3 regions of the Ewingella sp. C233 genome follow, and region 1 is predicted to be linked to each of the others. Evidence: predicted binding sites of a transcription regulator. Region 1 holds the regulator's gene; each other region holds the start of a gene.
The links. Region 1 encodes LexA, which represses DNA repair genes until DNA is damaged. Its sites were predicted from a motif close to TNCTGTATGTACATACAGNA; they were not measured.

Region 1 (4,298 bases):
CGAGATACGTACCTCGGGACAGTTCTGATTCGATGTACGGATACATGGCGCGGATAATGTCCGGCGCGGTGCGCAGCGACGTATCCATGCCGAACAGCTCACGATCCACGTTCAGCAACAGACCGGGATTCTGGTAGGCTTCGCGCCCGACCATCACGCCATCCATGTGTTGCAGATGCGTTTTGGCTTCTTCCAGCGTTTTGATACCGCCGTTAAGTGCCATCGTCAGGTGCGGGAAATCTTTTTTCAGCTGATAAACGCGCGGATAGTCCAGCGGTGGGATCTCTCGGTTCTCTTTCGGGCTGAGGCCCGACAGCCAGGCTTTGCGCGCATGAATGATAAAGGTATCGCAGCCGCCATTTTCTGAAACTTGTGAAACAAAATCGCAGAGGAACTCGTAACTGTCCTGCTCGTCAATGCCGATGCGGGTTTTGACGGTGACAGGAATCGACACCACATCACGCATCGCTTTCACGCAGTCTGCCACCAACGAGGCTTGCGCCATCAGGCAGGCACCGAACATGCCGTTTTGTACTCGGTCAGACGGACAGCCGACGTTCAGGTTGATCTCATCATAGCCGCGCTCTTCGGCGAGTTTGGCGCAGTGCGCCAAATCGGCCGGATTACTGCCGCCAAGCTGCAACGCCACCGGATGTTCGGCATCCCCAAAGCCCAGATAATCGCCCTTACCGTGAATGATGGCGCCGGTAGTGACCATCTCGGTATAAAGCAGCGTCTGGCCGGTCATCAGCCGGTGAAAATGGCGGCAATGACGATCGGTCCAGTCAAGCATCGGCGCGACTGAAAAGCGTTGGGCAGAGAATGGGGCTGAATAAGGTGTGGCGTTTTGAGTTTCTGACATCGACCTGAGATTCGCTGAAGGTGTTCGGGGCTCCCCGGCAAACACAGTAGGCTTCTACCGGAGGGTAATCGTGGATTATATCACAGAACAAAGATTCAGCATCCCGCCTCGTCCCCGCGGGTTTCAAGCGCCTTGCGCTCAAGCGCGAATATCAGATCATGGGTATCGGAAAGAGAAATGTCGAACAAGCGCTGGCAAAGATGTGCCAAACGATGACCCCTGTCACTGAAATGGCGCATAATTCGGCGATTACCCCGAAGCATGGTAAAATCCGCCTTGCTTGTTCAAAGCATTCAACCCAGCAGCGTATTCAGAGAACCTTTTATGACCCTGACTAACCCGGATCAACTCCTCTCGCAAGTTCTCGCTCAGGCGGAAAAACTTTGCCAGCAGCGCAATGTGCGCCTGACACCGCAGCGTCTTGAAGTGCTGCGTCTTATGACGCAACAACCCGGTGCCATCAGTGCTTACGACCTCCTGGATTTACTGCGCGTCAGCGAGCCTCAGGCTAAACCCCCTACGGTTTACCGGGCGCTGGATTTTTTGCTGGAACAGGGTTTTATTCATCGCGTAGAATCAGCCAACAGCTATGTTCTGTGCCACCACTTTGAAGAGCCAAGCCATACTTCTGCCCTGTTTATCTGTGACCGCTGCGGGCTGGTAACCGAGAAAACCACCGACGGCATCGAAGAACGTCTGGCAAAACTGGCAATAGATTCAGGATTTGAATTGCGCCACTCCGTTGTCGAAGCTCACGGATTGTGCGGAGAGTGTAAGGTGGTTGAACAGTGCGACAGCCATGAGCATTGCGAACACGATCATACTATCGTCACTAAAAAGCGTTAATGCATTCAGGGTTTCTGGTTATAGATTGGTAAGGTAGTACAGGGATAGTGCGGGAAAGAAGAATATTGCGGAGGGTAATCTTTTACTCAGCGTTGCAGCAAGGTCGGTACGTCCCTGTACCTTGCATCCTGAAAGCGTTTCCGGGTAGGAGCAGCGTATTTCTCAGGATGCATCATTGATGCGCAAGGGGGAGTTGCGACTTACCAATGATATTTGTTATCCGTTTCCCAGGACTTGAGTTCTTTCTCGGCTTCTTCTTTCTTGTAGCCGTAACGCTCCTGGATTTTACCTACCAGCTGATCACGTTTCCCTTCCACCACAGTCAGGTCATCGTCAGTCAGCTTGCCCCATTTTTCTTTCACTTTACCTTTAAACTGCTTCCAGTTACCTTCGGTTTGGTCCTTATTCATAACAAATTCTCCTATTACCTTGGGTTAGGTTGTCGTGTTTTCTTCAACACGGTAAGTGCTTACCACATGAATAAGAGTAGTTGAGAATTTGGTTTTTACTTCAGATAACAGCGATAATCGCCACTATTAGGATTATTCCAGAGTGGTAAATAGCGATAACCGCTAAAGATTTCACCCGCGGCGGAAAAGAAAATTTGTTTTACCGTCGCAGGTAATTTAGATCCAGTCACCGTTGCGGATAACGCCAACCGCAAGGCCTTCAATACTGAAACTCTGTTCACGCAGATCAACGACGATAGGTTCGAAGTCGCTGTTCTCAGGCAGAAGCTGAACTACGCTACCCTGTTTTTTCAGACGCTTAACCGTCACTTCATCATCAATACGAGCGACGACGACCTGACCATTACGCACATCCTGCGTTTTATGCACTGCCAGTAAATCACCGTCGAGGATACCGATATCACGCATCGACATACCGCTGACACGCAGCAGGAAATCGGCACTTGGTTTGAACATCGCGGGATCAACTTGGTAATGCCCTTCGATATGTTGCTGAGCTAGCAGAGGCTCACCGGCGGCCACACGGCCAATCAGTGGTAAACCTTCTTCCTCTTCCATCAGCAGGCGAATACCGCGTGATGCACCGGAAACAATCTCGATGACGCCTTTGCGTTGCAGTGCTTTAAGGTGCTCTTCCGCCGCATTAGGTGAGCGAAAACCCAAGCGCGTAGCAATCTCAGCACGAGTTGGTGGCATACCGGTGGTGGCGATGTGATCGCGAATGAGGTCGTAGACCTCTTGTTGTCTGACTGTTAAAGCTTTCATCCCGCCCCCTGATTGTTTATACAGTATTGCTGTGAGTATATACAGGTAACCCCTGAATGAAAACCTAAGAGTGAATAAAAACAGATGCTAAAGTAAAATATGGAATCTGTATTCCGCTTTAGAACCAATGCGACCAAAACACACTGACCCAGGTGAAAACTGCCAGTATAATTGTCAGCAGAACCGCCGCAGACCCGATGTCTTTTGCGCGGCCAGACAGGACGTGGAATTCAGGCCCAATACGGTCAATAGCACATTCAACCGCGCTATTTAATAATTCGACGATGACCACCAGCACCAGAACACCCACTAACAAGATGCGCTCAATGCTGGTCACATCGAGGAAAAAAGACAAAATGATGAAGGGCAACACGCCGATCACTTCCTGACGAAAAGCCGCCTCATTTTTCCACGCCGCACTCAGGCCTTTTAGGGAAAAACCAGCGGCTTTAACGATACGGGTAAGTCCGGTAGATTCATTTTTCATGTGTTTTTCGTCTTATCGGAAAGTGTGCGGCATTTTATACTTAAAAGCCCCCGGGTTGCAGCAAGCAAAGCGGCAGCCAGATAGGCCCAGAAAACACACAGAGTATCACCACAGACCACGAATCCAGTTTCTGGTATCCTTGCGGCGAATTGCTAACGAAGAGGCTTCACGTTTTTATGTCAGGTTGGCGTAGACTTTATTATACCTTATTGAATTTACCGCTAAAATTGCTGGTAAAGAGCAAGGTCATTCCGACAGATCCGGTTACCGAGTTGCGTTTAGATCCGACTCGCCCGATCCTGTACGTTTTGCCTTATCATTCGAAGACAGATTTACTGACCTTACGCACTCAGTGCCTGGCGCAGAATCTGCCGGATCCCCTTATTCCATTGGAAATCGACGGCGTACAGCTGCCGAGTCACGTTTTTATCGCTGAAGGGCCGCGTGTATTCACCTATTACACGCCGAAGCTTGAGTCGATAAAACTGTTCCACGACTATCTGGATTTACATCGCAACAACCCGCAATTAGACATTCAAATGCTACCGGTCTCGGTCATGTTTGGGCGTGCACCGGGTCGCGAAGGACAAGAAACGCCGCATCTGCGTGTGCTGAACGGCGTGCAGAAGTTCTTTGCTGTGTTGTGGCTGGGTCGTGACAGTTTCGTGCGCTTCTCCAATACCGTATCGCTGCGCTATATGGCAACCGAACACGGTACGGATAAAACCATCGCACAGAAACTGGCCCGCGTGGCGCGTATGCACTTCTCACGTCAGCGTTTAGCGGCCGTTGGCCCGCGTCTGCCGGTACGTCAGGACCTATTCAATAAGCTGCTGGCGTCCAAAGCGATTGAGAAGGCTGTCGAAGA
Region 2 (4,298 bases), on a different contig from region 1:
AGAGCTCACAATGAAATATCAGCAATTGGAAAATCTTGAGAGCGGTTGGAAATGGAAGTACCTGGTAAAGAAACACCGTGAAGGTGAACGTATTACCCGGCATATCGAAAACAGCGCCGCTCAGGATGCTGTAGATGAACTTCTAAAGTTAGAAAATGAGCCGGTAAGAGTTCTGGACTGGATCGCTAATAATATGAATGTTGCTTTAGAGAACCGCTTGAAGCAGACCATTCGTGCCCGGCGTAAACGTCATTTCAATTCAGAACATCAACATACCCGCAAGAAATCTATCGACCTCGAATTTTTAGTCTGGCAACGACTGGCCGGTTTGGCCCAGCGCCGTGGTGCTACGCTATCCGATACTATTATCCAGTTATTGGAAGATGCAGAGCGTAAAGAAAAATACGCGACCCAAATGTCATCACTCAAAGAAGACCTGCAGCAAATCCTCGGTAATAAATAGTAGTTCAAATCGGGCGTTTCATCACGCCTGACTTGCCCGCCTAAGTCTCACACTGAATTCGAATATAAAAAAACCCCGCCTAAGCGGGGTTTTTAATATCTGTGGTTAAACAGTATTAAAGCGGGATGACTTAAGCCTGAGGCTGAGTCACAACGTCTTTGATACCTTTAACTTCGATTTCTACGCGGCGATCTGGTGCCAGGCAAGCGATCTGAGCCTTAGTAGCACGGCCAGATTTGTAGCCACAGGTGTTGCCAGTGATTGAGTTAGTTTCGCCCATGCCACGTGCAGAGATTTTATCTGACGGGATGCCTTTAGAAACTAAGTAATCAACAACAGTTTGAGCGCGTTGCTCAGACAGTTTCTGGTTAGACTGCTCAGAACCGACTGCATCGGTGTAACCCAGAACTACAACAGAACCGTCTTTAGGATCCATAGAGCTCAGTTGGGTGTACAGCTGATCCAGAGCCTGTTGGCCTTCTGGTTTCAGGCTAGATTTGCCGAAGGTGAACAGAACGTCAGACTTCAGAGTGAACTTTTTGGTTTCAACAACTGGAGCTGGAGCTGGAGCTGGTGCCACAACTGGAGCTGCAGCAGTGTCTTGACCGAAACGGTAAGAAACACCAACAGACAACATTGCGTTATCAGGACGTGCACCAACGGTAGCAGCATCACCGATGTTGTTAACCCACTGGTAATCCAGACGAGTAGCCCAGTTTTTGGTTACAGCATATTCGAAACCAACGGCTGCCAGTGGAGAAACACCGGTGTCGTGATCGCTAATGCGTTCGCCAGTTGCGCCAAAGTTGCCTTTGGAGTCTGCACGCCAAACCATACCACCCAGACGAGTGTAGATGTCCAGATCGTCAGTCAGTGGGTAGCTCAGTTTAGCAGCCAGTTGAACGCCTTGCGCTTTGAAAGCACCGTTGTTCACGTCGCCTTTGTAAGGCATGCGGCCAAGCCAGTCATATCCCATTTCAAAGCCCAGGTACTGGTTGGCTTGGTAACCTACAAACGCACCTGCACCCAGTTGGCTGTCGTGGGTAGGGCCATTGCCGATACCTTCGTAAGCATTTGCGAAACCAGTGTCATGGTATTGGGACCAGCCCAATTTACCACCGGTGTACCAGGTGTTATCGTTCGGGGCAGCTTGCGCTACGGTTGCGAAACCTGCCAGTGCCACTGCTAATGCGATAGCTGTCTTTTTCATTTTTGCGCCTCGTTATCATCCAAATGGGCCAATTGAGCTTTAAGCATTTTAAGCCCTTGGTTAAAATCCTTGAGCCAAAGTTATTGCTTCCGTTAAGAACTTTGCCACTTTACGTTGGCATTATAGAGCAACCTTGGCGTTGTAAAGTCTACAACGTGGCGAGAAACTTACAAGCTTGATATGGCAACAACATGGAAAAAAAGGCTAAAACGTACACATTTCTTAACATGTTTGGCTATTTGTTGACGAAACTATGGGGTTACTTGCACCTTCTAAGCCCATTTTTACCGACAAAAACGCACTTTTTAGCACAATTCACTGAAAAACCCTCTATTTTCATCAGAACATTCCTAATTTGAACTAATGGTACACGGAGGACTGAATTTTTGCGATTGGTTGCTGTCCATGACCTGAGATTGCATCATTTGTGGGTCTCATGATGAACCCATAAGCCCCTCCCTGAACTGCCGCTAATCGCAATCTTTCACGCTCTGCATTCGTCAAATCTGGCAACCATCCAAGTACTACACTGTAGTTTCCTGTCAGCAAAGCTTTTTCCATCGCATCAACAGTCGACATCGCATTAATTTGGTTAACCTGGACAATTTTCCCTAAAGGGAGACCTGATTGAGAGATCCAATGGCGGCTGAGTTTTTGTTGTGGGGTGAGCCACAACAGCCAGCGCGACTGCATCCCGAGATGCTGTAATAAAGGTAGAAGTAACTGAGATAGGGCTGGTTGGCTCTCGCTATAGACGAACTCAGTGATCAGACCATTATTTGTCGATATCGGTTGAGTGGCGCTCGGTGAATTTGTAGAAAGCGCCTGATGACTGAAACGATGAATTTCCTGGTATTGAGTTCGCATGTTATGCCCCGCCAGTGAGTTACTGTATGGATGTACAGTACTCGTTGATTGGACAAAGATCAACCCAAATTTTTCCAAGAAATCTCGCATATTTTGAAGGCAAACTCATGTAAATGCATTTTCTGTTTGGTGCTCCGAGGGACTTTGCGTATTTTGCATTTAGTTGCCCACGTAACTATAAAAAGTATATTCGAGTCTACTCACAGAAAGGATATCGCAATGATTAATAAATCAAAAAAAAGGATTTCTGAATCTAAACAACGTTTCGCTTCATTAGGAAACATACATTCAAGATCTCAGTTCGGTGGCTACAGTCTCTCTGCAAATGGCATCATGTTTGCACTCGTCTCCGAAGGTGAGTTATATCTGCGGGCGAACCAGGAGAACGAAAAAATCTTCGGGTTAATGGGCATGGAGTCCCTGATTTACCGTAAAAGGGGGATTGCCATTTCATTACGCTATTTCAAAGTGAGCGAAAGCCTTTGGGATGAGTCTGAGCGGCTCTTAGGGTTGGCAAAAAGTTCACTGGACGGGATGCTCAACGACATTAATACGAAGAAAAATGGGAATGCGAGACTCAAAGACTTGCCGAATATCAGTCTGAATCTTGAGCGTTTACTGTGGCAGGTGGGGATATCCACCTCTTCGGAATTAAGGGCTCAGGGCGCGTGTACCACCTATTTAAAGTTATGTTCTGTTAAGCAGAATGTCGGATTAAATGTATTGATGGCACTAGAAGGGGCGATATTGGGCTTTCATGAAGCGGCACTGCCTCATGACGCCCGTATTCTGCTAACGCAATGGTTTATATCGCATCAGGCGCTGACGTCATTGCCAGCGCATTGAGACCTGTTTGCGATGTTCAAAAAATTTACGCGTCGGTGACCGGCAGAATTTTGCTGTTAAGGTCGGTGAGTTCAGGAAGATGAGCCACAAGCAGGCCAATTTGCTGCAAGACCAGTTGCTCTTTACTGTCCGACTCGGTGGTGCGCAGTTGAATGCGCGCCATCAACTGTTCCAGCGCTTGCTGAATGCGTCCGGATTCTGAAGGTTCATGATGTAGCGCACCATCGACACAGCATGCTGCGTCATCCAGCAGCCGCAGGGTCTCTGCATCATGTAGTTTTTCACGATGCGCGCCGAGTGCGGAGATATAGCTCAACATGGTGTGATTGAGGCACAGCAGGCGGAACGCCGCCTCAAGCGTCTCCGGATCATTATTCTTTTCTGAGGTCATATTCGAGACAACGGATGCCAGTTCCGCATCGCAGTTGTGTGCGTCACGCCTCGCCAGCCGGTAATCCAGCCCGTTGTCTTTGCCCTGATGATATTGAACCAAAATGGCATCAAGATAGCGGCAATTGGCAGTGAACGTTCTTTCTACCACCGCAGGCAGTTGCCTGAACTTCCAGTCCGGCCAGATAAAACTCACTGCTGCCCACGCGATGCCACAGCCGATAAGCGTATCAATAATACGTGGAATGGCGATTTCGAATCCTTCGCCGAGCAGGTTAAAGCACAGCAGGACCAGCAGAGTGATAAACATCGTGGCATGTGCGTACTGCACATTACGAAATGCAAAGAACAGTACGCCGCTGATGACGATCAGCACCATCTGTCCTTCGATCGAAGGGACGAAATATAAAATGGGAATACCCAGCGCAATCCCGGCCAACGTACCAATGATCCTCAGCGCCAGACGGCGGCGGGTGGCGTTGTAGTTTGGCTGGCAGACAAACAGGCTTGTGAGCAAAATCC
Region 3 (4,298 bases), on a different contig from region 1:
TATCTCATCTGAAAAGGCGGGCGCGTTAGTCGCCAGCGGTAGTGATGTGCTAGTTAATTTTCTAGGGACTGAGTCTAACCGTAACTCTATTTTTTCCAGTGGCTCTTACGGCGCTTCAGCTCAAACTGGAAACTCAGTGATTAATCTGAGTAATACGGACATTACCATTGACCGCATTGGCGCGATAGGGATAGGTCTATGGACGATGTCTGGTGGTAAAATTAAAGGTGACAACCTGACAGTTAACGGTTCTATGGATTCCCGCGGGGTTTATGCCATGAACGATAGTCAGATCGACCTGACCGGTAATACGGTGATTAAAATGGCCGACCCGGCTGGAATGGCTATAGCCACTCAGGATAATGCCGGATATGCGCCTAGCCGGATTAACGCCAGCGGCCTTATGGATATCCAGGGCAGCATTCTCTCACGCGGCGGTATGATTAATATTACTATGGCTCCAGGTTCAACCCTGACGGGTGCAACATCATCCGACGGTGTGAATGGTGGAGAGCTCAATATGGCCATGACTCATTCCAACTGGACGATGATTGCTGATTCAAATGTCACTAAGCTGGCGTTAAATAACAGTACCGTCGACTACGCGGAAGATAAAACTGGCTCGGTTTTAACCGTCGGTGATTTAAGCGGTAACGGTACTTTTATTATGCGAGCCAACATTGTTGGCGATGGTGACGGTGTGAATAACTCCGGCGATAAGCTGATAGTTACAGGGACGAGCGCTGGCAATCACTCATTAAAAATACTCAACAGAGGCAGCTTAGCAACCACGGGGAATGAAATATTAACTGTCGTAGAAACCGCTGATGGGCACGCAAATTTTGGTTTGGACAGCAGCGTGCGGAAGGTTGAATTAGGTGGTTACTTATATGGTGTGCGTAAAAATGGCAATAACTGGGAGCTGTCTTCATCCGGGGCTGTCCCTCCGCCTGAACCGCCGGTAGACCCCATTGATCCAGTCGAGCCCAATATACCAGCCGAGCCGATTATACCAGCCGAGCCCGTTGATCCCGTCTCCCCTGGTACTCCGGAGCCGAACGAAGAGGGTGGCAGTGGTCCGATAACTTCCGCAGCTGATGCCGGAGCGAATTTTCTCAATATTGGCTACCTGATGAACTATGCAGAAACCCAAACGCTGTTACAGCGCATGGGCGACCTGCGTCGAAATAACGAGCACGGTGATATGTGGTTGCGTGCTTTTTCCGGCAAGTTTGATTCATTCTCTTCGGGTAAAATGAGCGGCTTTGATATGAGCTATAACGGCATACAGTTCGGTGCTGATAAGCGTATTTCTGAAGAGATTCCGCTAATTTTGGGTGCCTTTGTTGGTATGGCGAGCGGTAATCCAAACTATAGCTCTGGTGATGGTTCCGTGAAGTCTAACCACATGGGCGTTTATGCGACCTATATGGCGCCGGGTGGTTTCTATACGGACGCGGTAGCTAAGTATTCCAGGCTAAATAATAAATTCAGCGTGCTAGATAGTCAGGATAATACTGTCCGTGGCAGTGGAAATTCTGACGGTGTTAGCTTCTCATTAGAAGTAGGGCGGAAGTTTAACCTGAATCAGCCGGGTAATGGCTTCTACATTGAGCCTCAGGCACAACTCTCCTATAGTCATCAAAACAGCGCCCGTATGACTTCGAATAATGGACTGAATATCGATTTAGACGGTTACGATTCTAAATTAGCCCGTACCAGCGCCATTGTAGGTTATGAACTAAACTCTGGTACTACGGTGGTGAATGCGTATTTCAAAACCGGTTACGTGCATGAGTTTGATGGTGATGCTGATTATCATCTGAACGGTTCTAACGAACAGCATACTTTTAAAGGTGGATGGTGGAATAATGGTATCGGCGTTAGCGCTCAGATCAATAAGCAGCACACACTGTATGTAGATGTTGATAGCGCGACCGGCAATAAGTTCGACCAGAGACAGATTAACGGTGGTTACCGTTTTAGTTTCTAATGACTAAATAGACAGTTCAAGCGTTAAAAGGGCGTGGGTTTGTAACCTGCGCCATCCTCCTTTATATGGGGTAGTTCGGAGGACGATGATGCCACGTTTGTATTGGTATTAAATTATCTGATTTAACATAATCAATGTTATACGCACCAAGATTGTTACTCCAAAGCGATAATGTCGTGTTCTAGCAAAGTTAAAATGTCGTACTCCGTTAACCATAACCAGGTAGAGAGGCTTTGCGCGCATTTCAGCGCGCCTTGCCCGCCACTCAGGCTGCTTTTGCCGAACGCATTTTCTTGCTGTTTGTGAGTTCTTCGCTCTCTGCCGGTTCTTCTATTTCTTCGGTAGCAGCAACGGGCAGTTCAACATTTTCTGGTTCTGGCAGTTTGCTGGTACGCAGGATGTGCTGAACGGTATCTCTTTGTTCTGCAAGATGCAGTGAAATATTTTCAGCCAGTGTTTCATCCAGTTCAAGACCGCTCGCAAGCAGCCACTCGCTGAACGCATCGGCCATATCGAGCATTTTGTCGTAAGCATCCGCATCTTTTTTGTTGGCAAATGTCATCTTCTCTTCACCTTTTCTGACCACAACAAATTTTGTTACAACAGCCATGACTTGCTCCTTACACTGTAATTAAACACAGTATGCCAGTAATGCGGACGAGATACACCCTCTCGTCTTTTTTATCGTGCGAACATCATTAAGTCAGACCCTCATATTCTACTCTTCTGATAATGCCGAAAATTGTTCAGCCAGTGAGTCGAGCAGTGCCCTAACCGAAGGTAACAGACCTCGCCGAGAAGCAAATACCGCATGAATGATTTCTTTGCGTGGTCGCCATTCTTGTAGTACAGGTAACAACTTGCCCTGAGTAAACTCCCCCGTTACCACCATCGTCGGCAGCTGTACGAGCCCAATTCCTGCGACCGCCGCGGTCCGTAATGTCATCATGCTGCGCGTTATCAGCCTCGGCTTATGACGTATGACGGCCTGTTGACCCTCCGGACCATTCAGAGTCCACACATGTTCGTTTTGCGGCATACTCAAATCCATACTGGGTATGCCAATGAGTTCCGCCGGCGCTGCGGGCATGCCAAATTTTTCAATCAATGTCGGGCTGGCAACCAGGCATTGTGCGCGATCGGACAGTACCCGCATAACAAGATCGCTGTCTTCCAGAGGAGGCGGGCGAACACGGATCGCCACATCAATTCCCTCCCCAATGACGTCAACCTGCCGGTTTGTCGACTCTAAATGGATCTCCACTAAAGGGTTTTGAACCATAAAGTTCGTCAACATGGTGCTGACTCGCGTATCCAGCAGCGCCACCGGGCAGGCCATTCGCACTATGCCACGCGGCTCCGCATTAGTTATCGCAATCGCTTCATCAGCCGCTTCCGCTTCAACCAACATCGCACGGCAATGGTTGTAATACGTATTGCCAATGATCGTGACAGTGAAATGACGGGTTGAACGTTGAATTAGCCGAGTTCCAAGACGTTCTTCCAGCAGAGCAATACGGCGGCTGAGTTTAGACTTGGGTATCCCCAGAGCCCGTCCTGCCGGAGCAAAACCCCGATGGTTCACGACTTCAACAAAGTAATAGAGGTCGTTTAAATCGCGCATCACGCTCTCCTTATTGTCCTATATATAGAACGCTGAAACTGAATTTTAGCATCTAGTGGCCACATCGTTGCACCCATATTATCTCTCTATCAATCAGTCAGGGTAAATTGGCTCTGGCAGCTTTTTCGACAGGAGATAACCATGAAAAAGATCCTCGGTATTTATAGCGCGCCCCGCCAGCACTGGGTTGGTAACGGCTTTCCGGTACGTTCGATGTTCAGCTACGACAGCCATGGTAAACATCTGAGCCCTTTCTTGCTGCTTGACTATGCAGGGCCAGCGCAGTTTACGCCAAACGATGGTCAGCCTCGCGGCGTTGGCCAGCATCCACATCGAGGTTTCGAAACCGTGACCATCGTCTATCAGGGTGAAGTTCAACACCGCGACTCTACAGGTGCAGGTGGCGTTATCGGCCCTGGCGATGTGCAGTGGATGACGGCTGGCGCAGGTATTTTGCACGAAGAATTACACTCTGAAACCTTCTCCCGTCAGGGTGGGGCATTGGAAATGGTACAGCTATGGGTCAACCTGCCAGCAAAAGATAAAATGGCAGCTCCGGGTTACCAGACCGTATTGAATAAACACATTCCGTCAGTCGCCTTACCGGATGGTGCGGGTCTTGTCCGGGTGATTGCCGGTGAGTTTTCCGGGCATACGGGCCCAGCACATACCTTTACTCCG

Region 2: a site for LexA is predicted at 2,561-2,580, ahead of sulA (SOS-induced cell division inhibitor SulA). Genes of this name have one in related genera too.
Region 3: a site for LexA is predicted at 2,617-2,636, ahead of ACZRKO_RS19590 (YebG family protein). Genes of this name have one in related genera too.

Annotation. Positions count from the first base shown of each region.
Region 1 covers NZ_JBUZRI010000002.1:584,223-588,520, forward strand. Annotated here, with positions in the region: gene dusA (tRNA dihydrouridine(20/20a) synthase DusA) at 1-862, opposite strand, end outside; gene zur (zinc uptake transcriptional repressor Zur) at 1,187-1,708, shown strand; gene ACZRKO_RS15130 (CsbD family protein) at 1,909-2,118, opposite strand; gene lexA (transcriptional repressor LexA) at 2,335-2,943, opposite strand; gene ACZRKO_RS15140 (diacylglycerol kinase) at 3,062-3,430, opposite strand; gene plsB (glycerol-3-phosphate 1-O-acyltransferase PlsB) at 3,607-4,298, shown strand, end outside.
Region 2 covers NZ_JBUZRI010000001.1:797,747-802,044, forward strand. Annotated here, with positions in the region: gene matP (macrodomain Ter protein MatP) at 11-463, shown strand; gene ompA (porin OmpA) at 594-1,673, opposite strand; gene sulA (SOS-induced cell division inhibitor SulA) at 2,034-2,540, opposite strand; gene ACZRKO_RS03665 (TfoX/Sxy family DNA transformation protein) at 2,760-3,386, shown strand; gene yccS (YccS family putative transporter) at 3,412-4,298, opposite strand, start outside.
Region 3 covers NZ_JBUZRI010000005.1:70,864-75,161, reverse strand. Annotated here, with positions in the region: gene ACZRKO_RS19595 (autotransporter outer membrane beta-barrel domain-containing protein) at 1-1,993, shown strand, start outside; gene ACZRKO_RS19590 (YebG family protein) at 2,259-2,603, opposite strand; gene ACZRKO_RS19585 (LysR family transcriptional regulator) at 2,712-3,617, opposite strand; gene ACZRKO_RS19580 (pirin family protein) at 3,759-4,298, shown strand, end outside.